DNA from 3 places in the Pseudoalteromonas sp. ND6B genome. Region 2 is predicted to be linked to each of the others. Evidence: predicted binding sites of a transcription regulator. Region 2 holds the regulator's gene; each other region holds the start of a gene.
What was found. Region 2 encodes sigma-54, which starts transcription at its own class of promoters, with help from an activator protein. Its sites were predicted from a motif close to GTTGGCACGNNNNTNGNNT; they were not measured.
Positions count from the first base shown of each region.

Region 1 (4,553 bases), on a different contig from region 2:
TGCAAAATAAGGTAGGCGGTTAGCGGCTTTTACAGGACCGTCGCGCTTAATACCAATATCGGTAGGTGAAACGAGTACAACACCGTTAATGTACATCCATTGACTATTTTGTAGCTCATGCGCTAAGCCTGATACACGAGTGGTACCATAGCTTTCACCAATTAAAAATTTAGGAGAGCGCCAGCGTTCATTGCGAGATACAAAAGTATTAAGCCACTCTGCTAGATATTTTATATCGGCATTCACACCAAAAAATAACTCTTTTTGTTTATCCTTTGCTAGAAGGTTACCATCTTTATCTTCAACGACACGCGAATAACCCGTGTTTACAGGGTTTACGTAAACGATGTCGGCTACGTCTAAAACCGAGTAAGGGTTATCTTTAACACCGTAAGGTTGAATAGGGTAGCCTTCGTCGTCAATTTTTAAAACGCGTGGGCCGGTGTATGCTAAATGCATCCAAACTGACGCTGAGCCTGGGCCACCATTGAATGAAATAAGTAATGGGCGCTTTGTTCTATCATCGACCTTATCGCGCGTGTAGTAAGTGTATTGAAGGGTTGCGATAGCATCTCCCTTGTCATCCCATACCGGTTGTGTGCCAGTTGCTACTGTGTAAGAAAATCGTTCATTATTTATTTTTGCTTTGTGCTGGGTAACCACTTTACTGTCAATATCAATGCGACGTTGATTATCGGCAAACGAGGCGCTACTTAGGGTGAGCGCAATAGCGGCAATGGGTAAAAATAGACTTCGACTAAATTTCATAAGTGACCCTTTTTATTTTATGTACTGCAGTTATAGCGATATTTGAGTAAAAAACAAAAGTAATGAGACTAGCTGCCGATAATAATCGTTGAGTTTATGTAATTAAGATTAATCTGATCACAGCAAACAGGCGAAATATGCTTTATGTGTATACCGCACTGTAAGTTTAAGGCGATTAAAAAATTTAATTATTAATTAAGTTTTTAAGTAGTTGGTCGCTTTACTTGTTTCTATATGGATGATTGAAAGTGATTTCTTTTTAGGTTTATAACCTTAAAGAGTGAGCGCAAATAAAAGGGAGTTTATGCAACGGGTTTTAATTGTTGAAGATAATATAAGAGTACAGCAGGTACTCAAACATATTGCTGCTCAATACCTTGATGTTTTGGTTGATTTTGCCTCGTCACTTACTCAATGCAAACAACTCCTGAGCCAAACAAGTTATTCACTCGCCTTAGTTGATTTGCCACTTAGTGGACAAACCGATATGGATGTTGCTCGCTATATTTTATCGCAAGGTATCCCTACGCTATTAATGACAACGCAATTAGAAGAGTCCACGCGCTTAAAAATACTGGAATTAGGGATTATTGATTACATTATTAAAGATAACCGTGATTCTTATCTTTACGCTATTAAATTAGTTGCACAGTTACTGCGTAATCAAGGGCGTAAGGCGCTAATTGTTGATAATTCCTTGTTAAGCAGTAGTTTGATTAAGCAAATGCTCGAAAAACAGTTATTTGATGTTATTACTGCTGATAATAGCGCTCAAGCATTGCATATACTTAACCATAATAGGGCAATTAAGTTAGTCATTACTAATCATAATTTAACTGATATGAATGGGTTTGAATTAATTAGAGCAATTCGAAATGTTAAAAGTCGTGAGCAATTAGCTATTATTGGTCTGGCCGATGTATATAGTTATGGTGTTGCCACGCAGTTTATTAAATCGGGTGCAAATGACTTTTTAACTAAGCCCTTTACTCATGAAGAGTTTCATTTTCGAGTGGTAAAAACTATGGAATCGCTATGGCTGGGTGAAGCTGTAAGAGCTGATTTATCCCTCGACGCGACTGAGTAAGTCATTATGCTTAAAAAATTAATTAGTACTTAGAACGTTGTGCAGCGGGTCACTAGAGATGACGTCTTGCTTTTAACCACCTCGCACCAATGCAGTATTTTGCATAAAAAAAGCGCACCTAAATGGTGCGCTTTTTTGTTTTATATATTATTTATTTTTTTAAGTTTATGTTTTTATTATTAATTTAAAAATGGCACAAAGGTTGGATTGTATAGAGGAAATACAATAACAAGCTAGCGTCCTAAGGGGGCCTTTGTGAAAATGATCAGTGCAATAATAAAGCCATTCAAACTAGATGATGTGCGTGAAGCACTCGCTGATTTAGGCATCGAAGGAATGACAGTGGTTGACGTTAAGGGATTTGGACGTCAAAGAGGGCATACTGAGTTATACCGTGGTGCTGAATATCAGGTTGACTTTATACCTAAAATTAAACTTGAAATTGCTACTCGTAGTGAAAATTGCCAACGCGTTGTAGAAACCATTACCAAAGTCGCTGGAACGGGCAAAATTGGTGACGGCAAAATTTTTGTTTACGACCTAGACCAAATCGTCCGTATTCGTACTGGCGAGCTTGATGATGATGCAATTTAAGGGGGCAACATGGAAAATACAATTATAGAGCTGAAGTTTTCGCTCGATACGTTTTACTTTTTAATGTCTGGCATCTTAGTCATGTGGATGGCAGCCGGTTTTGCAATGTTAGAAGCGGGTTTAGTGCGCTCTAAAAATACCACAGAAATTCTAACTAAAAATATCGCGCTTTATTCTATCGCGTGTACTATGTTTTTGTTGATAGGCTACAACATTATGTACGTAGATAATGTTGAAGGCGGCGTTATTCCTTCGTTTGGTGGGCTAATAGGTAGCCAAGCGGCAGATGCTAATCATTCACTAGAATCTGACTTTTTCTTCCAAGTAGTGTTTGTTGCAACGGCCATGTCTATTGTATCTGGCGCCGTAGCAGAGCGTATGAAGTTATGGGCTTTCTTAGTTTTCACAGTGGTACTAACAGGATTAATTTACCCAATTGAAGGTTACTGGACATGGGGTGGCGGCTTCTTATCTGAATTAGGCTTTGTTGATTTTGCAGGCTCTGCCATTGTACATGCAACGGGTGCGGCTGCAGCGCTTGCGGGTGTAATACTACTGGGTGCACGTAAAGGTAAATATGGTAAAAATGGTGAAATTTACCCAATTCCAGGTTCAAACTTGCCACTTGCTACATTGGGTACGTTTATTTTATGGATGGGTTGGTTTGGCTTTAACGGCGGATCACAGTTATTAATTTCAGATAAAGAAAACGCAACAGCGGTAGGTCAAATATTACTTAATACCAATGCTGCTGCAGCTATGGGGGCAATTTCAGCCTTGTTCTTATGTAAACTGTTATGGGGCAAAGCTGATTTAACCATGGTACTTAATGGTGCACTTGCAGGCTTAGTGGTTATTACTGCAGACCCATTATCACCATCACCATTAATGGCGTGCTTATTTGGCTTACTAGGTGGCTCATTAGTAATACTCAGTATTGTCGCATTGGACAAAGCGAAGATAGATGATCCCGTGGGCGCTATTTCTGTTCACGGTGTGTGTGGCATCCTAGGTATAGTGCTAGTACCTGTTACTAATGCTGAGGCTAGCATTGTTAATCAGTTGATTGGCCTACTATGTATTATTGGTTTTGTGTTTATTGCTTCATTCATTGTATGGGCAATCCTCAAGCAAACCATGGGTATTCGTGTTACCGAAGAAGAAGAGTTAAACGGTATGGATCAACACGATTGTGGTATTGATGCTTATCCAGAGTTTGTATCAGTTAGAAGTAATTAATTTAAAGTATTGTGTGTTCAATCAAAGCCCTACTCTGTTAGGGCTTTTTTGATTTCAGGGGAGGTTAATTTTTCAGGTGCTAGAGTAATGTGATAAGCTCCTCGCGTTAAATTAACCTTCGGAATATATTACACTTAAATGGCTGAAAAAAAGAAAACATCGACCAGTAAACCCTCGACTAAGCGCGCTACTAAGTCATCTGCGCGAAAAAGTGCGACTAAAAAAACTTCAAGTACCACAAAACGGCCACTTTTTAAAACGTTGTTTTCTATTTTTTGGAAACTGAGTCTGGCGACGTTTATCGCCATTGCACTTTATTTTATTTACCTTGATGCAAAAATAACTCGCCAGTTTGAAGGTAATAAATGGCAACTTCCGGCACAAGTGTATGCTCGCTCAATGACGTTTTTTCCAGGCCAGTTTTTATCAGAGCAAGAAGTTTTATGGGAGCTTAAGCGCTTAAACTACACGGCGGTTAATCGCTTAAGCCGGACTGGGCAGTATATTAAAACAGCCAATAGTATTAAGATTTTTCGTCGTGACTTTGAATTTTATGATGGTTTAGAGAGCGCTCATGTTATTGAGTTGCGTTTCTCTGGAGAGAAGGTAGCCAGTATTAAAGATAAGTTTGGCCGTCGCTTAAACACTGCCAGATTAGAGCCTGTACAAATAGCCCGTATTGGTAATGACTCAAAACAAGATAGAGAGTTTGTACCATTAGATAAATTTCCTGACATGCTTAAAAATACCTTATTAGTAGTTGAAGACCGCGATTTTTATGATCATCACGGTGTATCGGTATTTTCAATTTTACGCGCTTTGTATACCAATATTCGCGCAGGGCGCACCGTGCAAGGGGGGAGTA
Region 1 is NZ_JQFL01000067.1:81,084-85,636, forward strand. Features, by position in the region: gene ND6B_RS03860 (S10 family peptidase) at 1-768, opposite strand, end outside; gene ND6B_RS03855 (response regulator) at 1,073-1,855, shown strand; gene ND6B_RS03850 (P-II family nitrogen regulator) at 2,111-2,449, shown strand; gene ND6B_RS03845 (ammonium transporter) at 2,459-3,688, shown strand; gene mrcB (penicillin-binding protein 1B) at 3,827-4,553, shown strand, end outside.
Region 1: the regulator sigma-54 is predicted to act here: its motif matches at 2,045-2,063, upstream of ND6B_RS03850 (P-II family nitrogen regulator).

Region 2 (4,553 bases):
TATTTTCTGATGGACGTATTTATCTTGGAAACCAAGGTGAAGAACTCAAAGCATTTAACACCAAAGACGGATTTGGTATCAAAGCCCTGATTAACAGCGGTTTTGAAGTCGCCGTAATCACTGGGCGCCATTCTCATATAGTGCAGCAGCGAATGAGCAGTTTAACCGTACAACATATATATCAAGGCCAAGAAGACAAGCTCATAGCCTATCAAGAATTAAAACAAAAATTAGCGCTTAGCGATGAGCAAATTGCTTATATAGGTGATGATGGCCCAGACATGCCAGTAATGGAGCAAGTCGGTTTTGCGGTTGCCGTAAACGATGCTCATCCACTTATTAAACGTTTATCACATTATGTAACCCAACTGCCCGGCGGTTTTGGTGCGGTAAGAGAGCTGACAGACTTACTTATGCTCGAAAATAACAAGCCATTAACTAGCCAAGGAACGAGTTCATGAATGTAGCGCGCATTATACTGAGCGTTTTATTCATAAGCTGTATGGTTTGGCTCTGGTATCCTTATTTTACTAAGGTTGATATTACTGCAAGCGAAGAAACACAAGTTATTGCTAAGCCTGATTATACCGCTATTGAGCTAAAACAAACGGCTTATAATGAACAAGGTAAAGTGAGCCATAAGGTAACTGCGGTAAAAATGGAGTTGTATCAACAACTCGGTTTTACCTTTTTTGAAAAGCCTATATTCACTTTATACAACGAGCAGCAAACATGGCGTATTAACGCCGATGAAGCCACCCTATACGACGACCGTCAACTGGTGTTAGAGGGTAATGTAACCGCTCAAAACTTAGTAGATAACGCCATGATCGATACGATCACCGCCCAGACCATCAATGTTGATATAAAACTATTAACCATGCAATCACAGCAGCCTGTCGTTATTACAGGACCTAATTTAAAAATCACAGGTAAAGGCCTTGAGGCCGATTTAAAAACCGAGGTGATTAAACTTATTAACCATACGCGAACCCTATATTATGACCAATAACCTATTTAAAATTCTAATTGTTCCTTCATTACTGATTGCATTTCATAGCCATGCAGAGGAAACCACTGAAGCTCCTGCGGCTAATCAAATCTCAATTAGTGCTGACAGGCAGGAAGGTCAATTAAAAGAAAACGTAGGCATTTTTGAGAAAAATGTTGAAATTATTCATGGTAATCGCCGTATCACAGCTGACCGTTTAGAAGTGCATAAACGCGATGACCTAGGCGATAACAAACAGTTATTAATTGCCACAGGCAGCCCTGCATATTTTGAAGAAACACAAGCCGATGGCACCATAATGAGCGCCAGTGCGAATGAAGTGCGTTACGATGTGTCGCTGCGTTTTTTAACCTTAATCGGCGATGCAAGCATTGCTCAAGCAGGTCAAAAAATAACAGCTAAAAGTATCACTTACGATATCGAGCAGCAGTTAATTAGCGCAGAAAAAGACGAAAACTCAACAGACCGTGTACACACTATTTTAGTGCCTGTTGAAAATAAAAAAGAAGATGATAAAGGCCAACCATGAGCACATTAAAAGCAGAGCTATTAGCTAAAAGCTACAAAGGTCGTGAAGTTGTAAAAAACGTTGGCCTAGAGGTTGAAGCTGGCAGTATTGTGGGGTTACTTGGCCCTAATGGTGCAGGTAAAACCACCACTTTTTATATGATTGTAGGCCTTGTCCCTAGTGATAAAGGCAAAATATCAATTGATGATAAAGATATTACTTTATTACCGATGCACAGCCGAGCGCGTTTAGGGATTGGTTATCTACCGCAAGAGTCGTCTATTTTTAGAAAGCTGACTGTTTATCAAAACTTAATGGCTATCTTAGAAACACGTAAAGAATTAAACAAACAACAACGCGAAGATACCTTAAATAATTTACTTGATGAATTTAGCATTCAGCATATTCGTGACAGCCAAGGTATGGCCTTATCAGGTGGTGAACGTCGCCGCGTTGAAATTGCGCGAGCATTAGCAGCAAACCCTAAATTTATCCTTTTAGACGAACCCTTTGCGGGGGTTGATCCTATCTCAGTATTAGATATTAAAAAGATTATAGAGCATCTTAAAAACCGTGGCATTGGCGTACTTATTACAGACCATAACGTGCGCGAAACACTTGATGTTTGTGAAAAAGCCTACATAGTTTCTCATGGGGAGTTAATTGCATCAGGCACTCCTGAATACGTATTAAACGATAAAACAGTACGCGATGTTTATTTGGGCGAGCAGTTCAAGCTCTAATATGTGTGTTATTCCACTAAGCATCTGCTAAGATTAATCATACTTAGTCTGTTGACCTTTCAAGGTTGAATTTGCAGCAGTCTGTTTGGTATTTAGGCAAGGCAGAGCCTATGTGGTGTGGTATTCCCCATAAATAGGCGATAACGCAGCATCAATGCCAAACAGGCGCTGCCCTTCGGGTTCTGCCTAGGGACGATTTACTCTTTGTTGCCTACATGGATGTAGGTAAGGAGCGTGAGCAGGACGCGGAAGCTTTGCTCGGTTTTGACTTAGCCCACTAGGTTACAAACCTCGCGCCGCAATTAAACCGCCCCTAGTTTGAACAAATTTTAATCCGTAAAGGTCAACAGACCGTAATTTAAAAGGATTGTTAGAGATAAATGAGGCAATCATTACAGCTGCGCATGGGCCAGCAACTTACAATGACTCCACAGTTGCAACAAGCAATTCGCTTATTGCAACTCAGTACATTGGATCTCCAGCAAGAAATTCAAGAAGCGCTCGATAGCAACCCCTTGCTTGAAGTTGAAGAACACGATTACAGCGAAGACACTGCAGGTAAAAACGAACAAAAAGCCGATAACGATGACTTAACGCTAAGTGCCTCAGCTGACGATAAACCTAGCGAGTATGAGCAAGATAGCGGCGAAGCAATGACCAAAGACACCATTAGCGATGATATGGCTATGGATGTTACTTGGGATGAATATATGAGCGCTGCGCCTGCCTCTTCATCGGGCCCAATGCCAGAAGATGAATCTATTTATCAAGGCTCTTCGACTGAAACGCTGCATGAGTATTTAATGTGGCAACTTCAACTGACGCCGTTTAGTCCTACCGATGAAGCGATAGCTATTGCAATTGTAGAAGCTGTGGACGACTCAGGGATTCTAACCCTTAGCTGTGAAGAAATATTAGAAAGCTTTAACCAAGAAAACGACGGCGAAGATGAAGTTGAACTTGACGAAATAGAAGCGGTACTAAAGCGTATTCAACTATTTGATCCAGTGGGAATAGCCGCGCGTAGTTTACAAGAGTGCTTGTGTATTCAGCTAAATCAATTTGATAAAGACACACCTTTTTTAAACGAAACAAAAATGATCTTAACCGATCATATTGATTTACTTGCTGCACGTGACTATCGCACGTTGATGAAAAAAACAAAGCTTAAAGAAGATGAGCTTAAAGAAATCATGACGTTGATTCATACGCTCAGCCCAAAACCGGCAGACACTATTGTTAGAGAAGAGTCTGAATACGTTATTCCTGATGTGTCGGTTAAGAAAGTTAAAGGTCGTTGGGTAGTTGAATTAAACCCAGATAGCATGCCTAAGATCAGAGTAAATAGCCAATATGCAGCTATGTCGCGTACGGTTAAATCAAGTGGTGATAGCCAGTTTATTCGCTCGCACTTACAAGAGGCTAAATGGTTTATAAAAAGCTTAGAAAGTAGAAATGACACGCTACTTAAAGTAACCAACTGTATTGTGCAACAGCAACAGGCCTTTTTTGAACACGGTCCTGAGGCTATGAAGCCTATGGTGCTTAACGATGTGGCTGAAATGGTGGAAATGCATGAGTCGACTATATCGCGTGTTACTACGCAAAAATACATGCATACACCACGTGGCATTTTTGAGCTTAAATATTTCTTTTCAAGCCATGTAAGTACTGAAAATGGTGGCGAATGTTCATCAACAGCAATACGTGCATTAATTAAAAAATTAATCGCTGCAGAAAACTCAGCTAAACCATTGAGTGATAGTAAAATTGCAGATATATTGGCAGAGCAAGGAATTAAAGTAGCGAGGAGAACTATAGCAAAATATCGCGAATCTCTAGCTATTCCCCCGTCTAATCAACGTAAAAGTTTGATTTAAGGCGTACAACAAAGAGGAAAATGTTTATGCAACTGAATTTAACTGGTCGCCATGTAGATATTACCGACTCGCTTAGAGACTACGTAAATAGTAAATTTTCGAAGTTACAGAGGCACACTGATCACATAACGAATGTGCACGTTATTCTCGATGTAGAAAAACTAAACCAAAAAGCTGAAGCAACCGTTCATGTAAGTGGCGCTGAGATTTTTGCCTCTACTGAGCATCAAGATATGTATGCCGCTATAGACTCGCTCATTGACAAGCTAGATCGTCAAGTAATTAAACACAAAGAGAAACTTGCTCGACACTAACACTATGAAACTAAGCTCACTTATCTGTCAGGACTGCAGTAAAGCTGCGGTCCTTTTTAATAGTAAAAAAAGAATTTTAGAATTTATCAGTGAATT
Region 2 is NZ_JQFL01000080.1:27,106-31,658, forward strand. Features, by position in the region: gene kdsC (3-deoxy-manno-octulosonate-8-phosphatase KdsC) at 1-461, shown strand, start outside; gene lptC (LPS export ABC transporter periplasmic protein LptC) at 458-1,012, shown strand; gene lptA (lipopolysaccharide transport periplasmic protein LptA) at 1,002-1,541, shown strand; gene lptB (LPS export ABC transporter ATP-binding protein) at 1,538-2,263, shown strand; gene ND6B_RS01835 (RNA polymerase factor sigma-54) at 2,644-4,143, shown strand; gene hpf (ribosome hibernation promoting factor) at 4,170-4,457, shown strand; gene ptsN (PTS IIA-like nitrogen regulatory protein PtsN) at 4,462-4,553, shown strand, end outside.

Region 3 (4,553 bases), on a different contig from region 2:
GTACAAAAGTAGTAGCGAATCAAAAAAACTTTTCCCAAGGTAACATGCTCACCACTGAAAATTCATTAGATTGGATGATTTCTGGTCCTGGATTTTTTGAGGTTTTACAGCCTGATGGCAATATTGCCTATTCGCGTAACGGTCAGTTTACCACCGACGGTGACGGGCGTGTTGTCACTTCGGGTGCCGGTTACGTTGTTCAGCCTGAAATGAATGTGCCTGATGATGCACAGTCAATCACCGTATCTCAAGATGGTGAAGTGTCAGTTCGCATTAAAGGTCAAGCCGAAAACGTGGTTATTGGTCAAATTACTATTAGTGATTTTATCAATCCGTCGGGCCTTGAGCCTATAGGGCAAAACCTTTATACCGAAACTGCAGTAAGTGGTGCACCTGTTCAAGGTAACCCGGGGGTTGAGGGCTTAGGTACGATTATTCAAGGTTCACTTGAAACATCAAATGTAAATGTGACCGAAGAGTTGGTTAATTTGATTGAAACTCAGCGAGTTTACGAAATGAACTCAAAGGTAATTTCAGCGGTTGATGAAATGATGAGCTACATCAATCAACAATTATAGTCTTGGGGGATTGTATGCGTAATATCATGTTATTTGCAGTAGGGACTTTACTGTTAAGCGGTTGTGTATCTACACAAAATAATGAAGTAGTACAAGACGATCCCTATTATGCACCTATGTATCCTGAGCCTAATATGGAGCCAGTGGTAGCAACTGGCTCTTTATTCAGTACTCAATTATCGAATGACTTATACGCCGATAAGAAAGCACTTAGAACAGGCGATATTATTACTGTTAAATTACAAGAGTCAACTCAAGCGACCAAAGCGGCTAAAACAGAAACGGATAAAGAAACCGATGCTAGCCTCGACCCTGTGATTGGATTAGGTGGCTTACCGGTAAATATTGGTGGCGATAGTATTCAATTTGGTATTGGCAGTGACTCCTCATTTAAAGGTGACTCAAAATCAAATCAATCAAACAGCCTAGTTGGCGATATTTCGGTTAACGTGATGCGAGTACTACCAAATGGAAATTTAGTGATTCGCGGTGAAAAATGGCTAACGTTAAACACCGGTGAAGAATTTATTCGCCTAGAAGGGTTAGTACGTCCACAAGATGTCAATGCCGATAATACCGTTGAGTCTAATCGTATTGCCAATGCTCGTATTCAGTATTCAGGTAAGGGTCAAACTCAAGAGGCGCAAAGCCCGGGTTGGTTAACGCGTTTCTTTAGTAGCTCATTGTTTCCCTTTTAGAGGACATTCGACATGAATGGTTTTAAAGTTTTTTGTTTTATTGTGCTACTAGGCTGGCAATTTACTGCCAGTGCTGAGCGAATTAAAGATGTATCTATGGTTGAAGGAGTGCGCTCAAACCAATTAGTGGGCTATGGCTTAGTTGTTGGTTTACCAGGTACCGGTGAGCAAAGCCGTTTTACCGAACAAAGCTTCAAAGGCATGCTCAATAGTTTTGGTATTACGCTTCCTGCTAATTTAAAGCCAAAAATTAAAAATGTTGCAGCGGTTGCTGTTCATGCTGAACTCCCGCCATTTAGAAAGCCAGGGCAGACTATTGATATAACCGTATCATCGATTGGCAGTGCAGGCAGCTTGCGCGGTGGCACATTATTACAAACATTTTTAAAAGGGGTTGATGGCAATGTATATGCTATTGCACAAGGAAGCTTAATTGTTGGCGGTTTAGGCGCTGAAGGCCTAGATGGTAGCCGAGTGGTTATTAATACGCCAACCGTAGGACGTGTGCCAAATGGCGCCACGGTTGAACGTGCGGTTAAAAGCCCATTTATGCAAAACGACTATATTACCTTTAATTTAAACCGTCCTGACTTTACTACTGCTAAACGTTTAGAGAAAACAATTAATGATTTAATTGGTCCAAATAGCGCTCAAGCACTCGATGCAGCTTCTATTCGCGTTATTGCACCTCGTGATGCCTCGCAACGTGTATCGTACTTATCAACTCTTGAAAACTTAGAGTTTAAGCCAGCAGATACTTCAGCAAAAATAATTGTTAACTCGCGTACCGGCACGATTGTTATTGGTAAAAATGTAAAATTACAACCTGCGGCAATTACCCACGGTGGTTTAACAGTAACGATTGCGGAACAACAAAATGTAGCGCAGCCAAATCCTTTAGCAGAGGGGGAAACAGTGGTTACCCAACAAAGTATTATTGATGTTAATCAAGATGATTCACGTGCTTTTGTATTTGACCCAGGTGTAAGCCTTGATGATTTAGTTCGTGCTATTAATGAAGTTGGCGCTGCCCCTGGTGATTTAATGGCGATTCTTGAAGCACTTAAAGAAGCCGGCGCCATTAATGGCCAGCTTGTTGTAATTTAGTTTTATAAGACCCTATTTAGGGTCTTTAACAGTTAACCTAAAAAAGACGCGGCATAAAGCCCCTGCTACCACAACAATAAACATTGAATTTAACCTTTCACAATAAGTAGCAGCGAGTTTACCTCGCGTCTCTCACTTAGTTTAATCTTTGCCTAGAACCTAGAACCTAGAACCTAGAACCTAGAACCTAGAACCTAGAACCTAGAACCTAGAACCTAGAACCTAGAACCTAGAACCTAGAACCTAGAACCTAGAACCTAGAACCTTTCACTTCTCTTGGCTCAATTATTGCATTTCATTAAGTATTATTAATTATTGTGTCAAAAAGCTGATGGAAACAAATCATCTAGATAAGCAAAACTTTTTTGATTTAGGCAACTTAGACTCTTTGCGTCGAGATGCTTTAAACAGCGGTGACGCATCAACTGATGCATCTAAAGCGGCGTTAAAAAAAGCAGCGGCACAATTTGAAGCTATTTTCACCCAAATGCTGCTTAAAAGTATGCGTAAAGCTAATGAGGCTTTTGAAGATAAAGAAAGCCCGTTTAATGCAAGTGGCGTTAAGTTTTTTGAAGAAATGCACGACCAACAGATGGCCACAGAGCTTTCATCAAATGGCTCTTTGGGTCTTGCAGATTTAATTGTGCAGCAACTATCGCCAGATGGAAAAAACTTTATGCCAGGCTCTGTTCTTCGCACCACATCAGATTTCTTTAGTGATCAACGTGCGGGTAGCACCTTACCTCATCAAGAAAATCAAAAGGTCACTGAAAAAGTGCCGCTCGTTGATTCAACTGAAAAAAGCGAACAAAACATAGCGTCTGGGACATTTGAAAATGCTGAACAATTTGTTAGTTCAGTGTGGGAGCACGCAACAACGGCGGCTAAAAAAATTGGCTTAAATCCGGCGGTTATGGTTGCCCAAGCAGCACTAGAAACCGGCTGGGGTAAGCATATTATTAATAAGGGCGATGGCAATAGCTCCAATAACTTATTTAATATTAAAGCTGATAATCGTTGGAATGGTGAAAAGGCCAGTAAACTAACACTTGAATTTGAACATGGCACAGCCGTTAAAAAGCAGGCAAATTTTAGAGCGTATGACTCAATTAAAGAGAGCGTAAATGACTTTGTGGACTTTTTAACACAAAACCCTCGCTATCAAGATGCATTAAACAATACAGCAAAGCCGCATAAATTTTTAGACTCTCTACAGCAAGCAGGTTATGCAACCGATCCTAATTATGCAGACAAAATAAAAAGAGTACTTAACAGTAACGAAATAAGGAACATCGCCACAAGCGTGATCCGCCAAGGAGTAGAATAACATGTCGTTTAATTTATTAAATATTGCCAGTTCAGGCGTTAGAGCTAACTCTGAATTGCTGCAAACGACAAGTAAAAATATTACCAACGTGAATACAGATGGTTATGTGCGTGAACGCACAGAGCATTCTACCATGATCGACAATCAGGTAGGGCGGGGAAATACATATCGACTACTGAATGAATTTGCTCAAAAACAACTAAACCGAGATACATCAAACAAAACATTTTTTGATCAATTTGTGGTTGAGTCAAACCGTGTTGACACCTTATTTTCTGAGGAGTCTAATAGCTTATCAACCAGTATTAACTCATTGTTTAATAATGTACAAGAGTCCCTTAATCAGCCCTCATCAACAGTTGCACGCTCTTTAGTTATGACCGACGCTGAAAACTTAATAAACCAAATGGATAGATTGTCAGGGATTGTATTGGATCAAAAAAATGTGGTTAATCAACAGCTAGATATTTTTACAGATGAAGCAAATGGATTGATTCAAAAAATTGGCACACTAAATCAAGACATAGCTGCTGTAAATGGCATCAATAATGCCGCCGACGCCAGTTCAACATTTAACGAGCGTGATAAAGCGATTCGCGACTTATCAAAGCTAATAGATATAGAAACATTGGACGGTCCAAATGGCGAAAAACTCGTATTCATGGGCACAGGCGAAGCGGTGGTAATGCAAAATGGTTCGTTTAATTTATTTTCAACAACCGGCGATCCAGATCCTAACTTTAAAAAGCTCAAGCTTGATGTAAACGGCGGCAAAGCCGTGCCTCTTGAAGTAGATACGAGTAAGCTAAAAGGTAAAATAGGAGGCTTGCTCGCCTTTAGAGA
Region 3 is NZ_JQFL01000073.1:3,915-8,467, reverse strand. Features, by position in the region: gene flgG (flagellar basal-body rod protein FlgG) at 1-578, shown strand, start outside; gene flgH (flagellar basal body L-ring protein FlgH) at 593-1,276, shown strand; gene ND6B_RS03055 (flagellar basal body P-ring protein FlgI) at 1,289-2,383, shown strand; gene flgJ (flagellar assembly peptidoglycan hydrolase FlgJ) at 2,715-3,710, shown strand; gene ND6B_RS03065 (FlgK family flagellar hook-associated protein) at 3,712-4,553, shown strand, end outside.
Region 3: the regulator sigma-54 is predicted to act here: its motif matches at 2,659-2,677, upstream of flgJ (flagellar assembly peptidoglycan hydrolase FlgJ).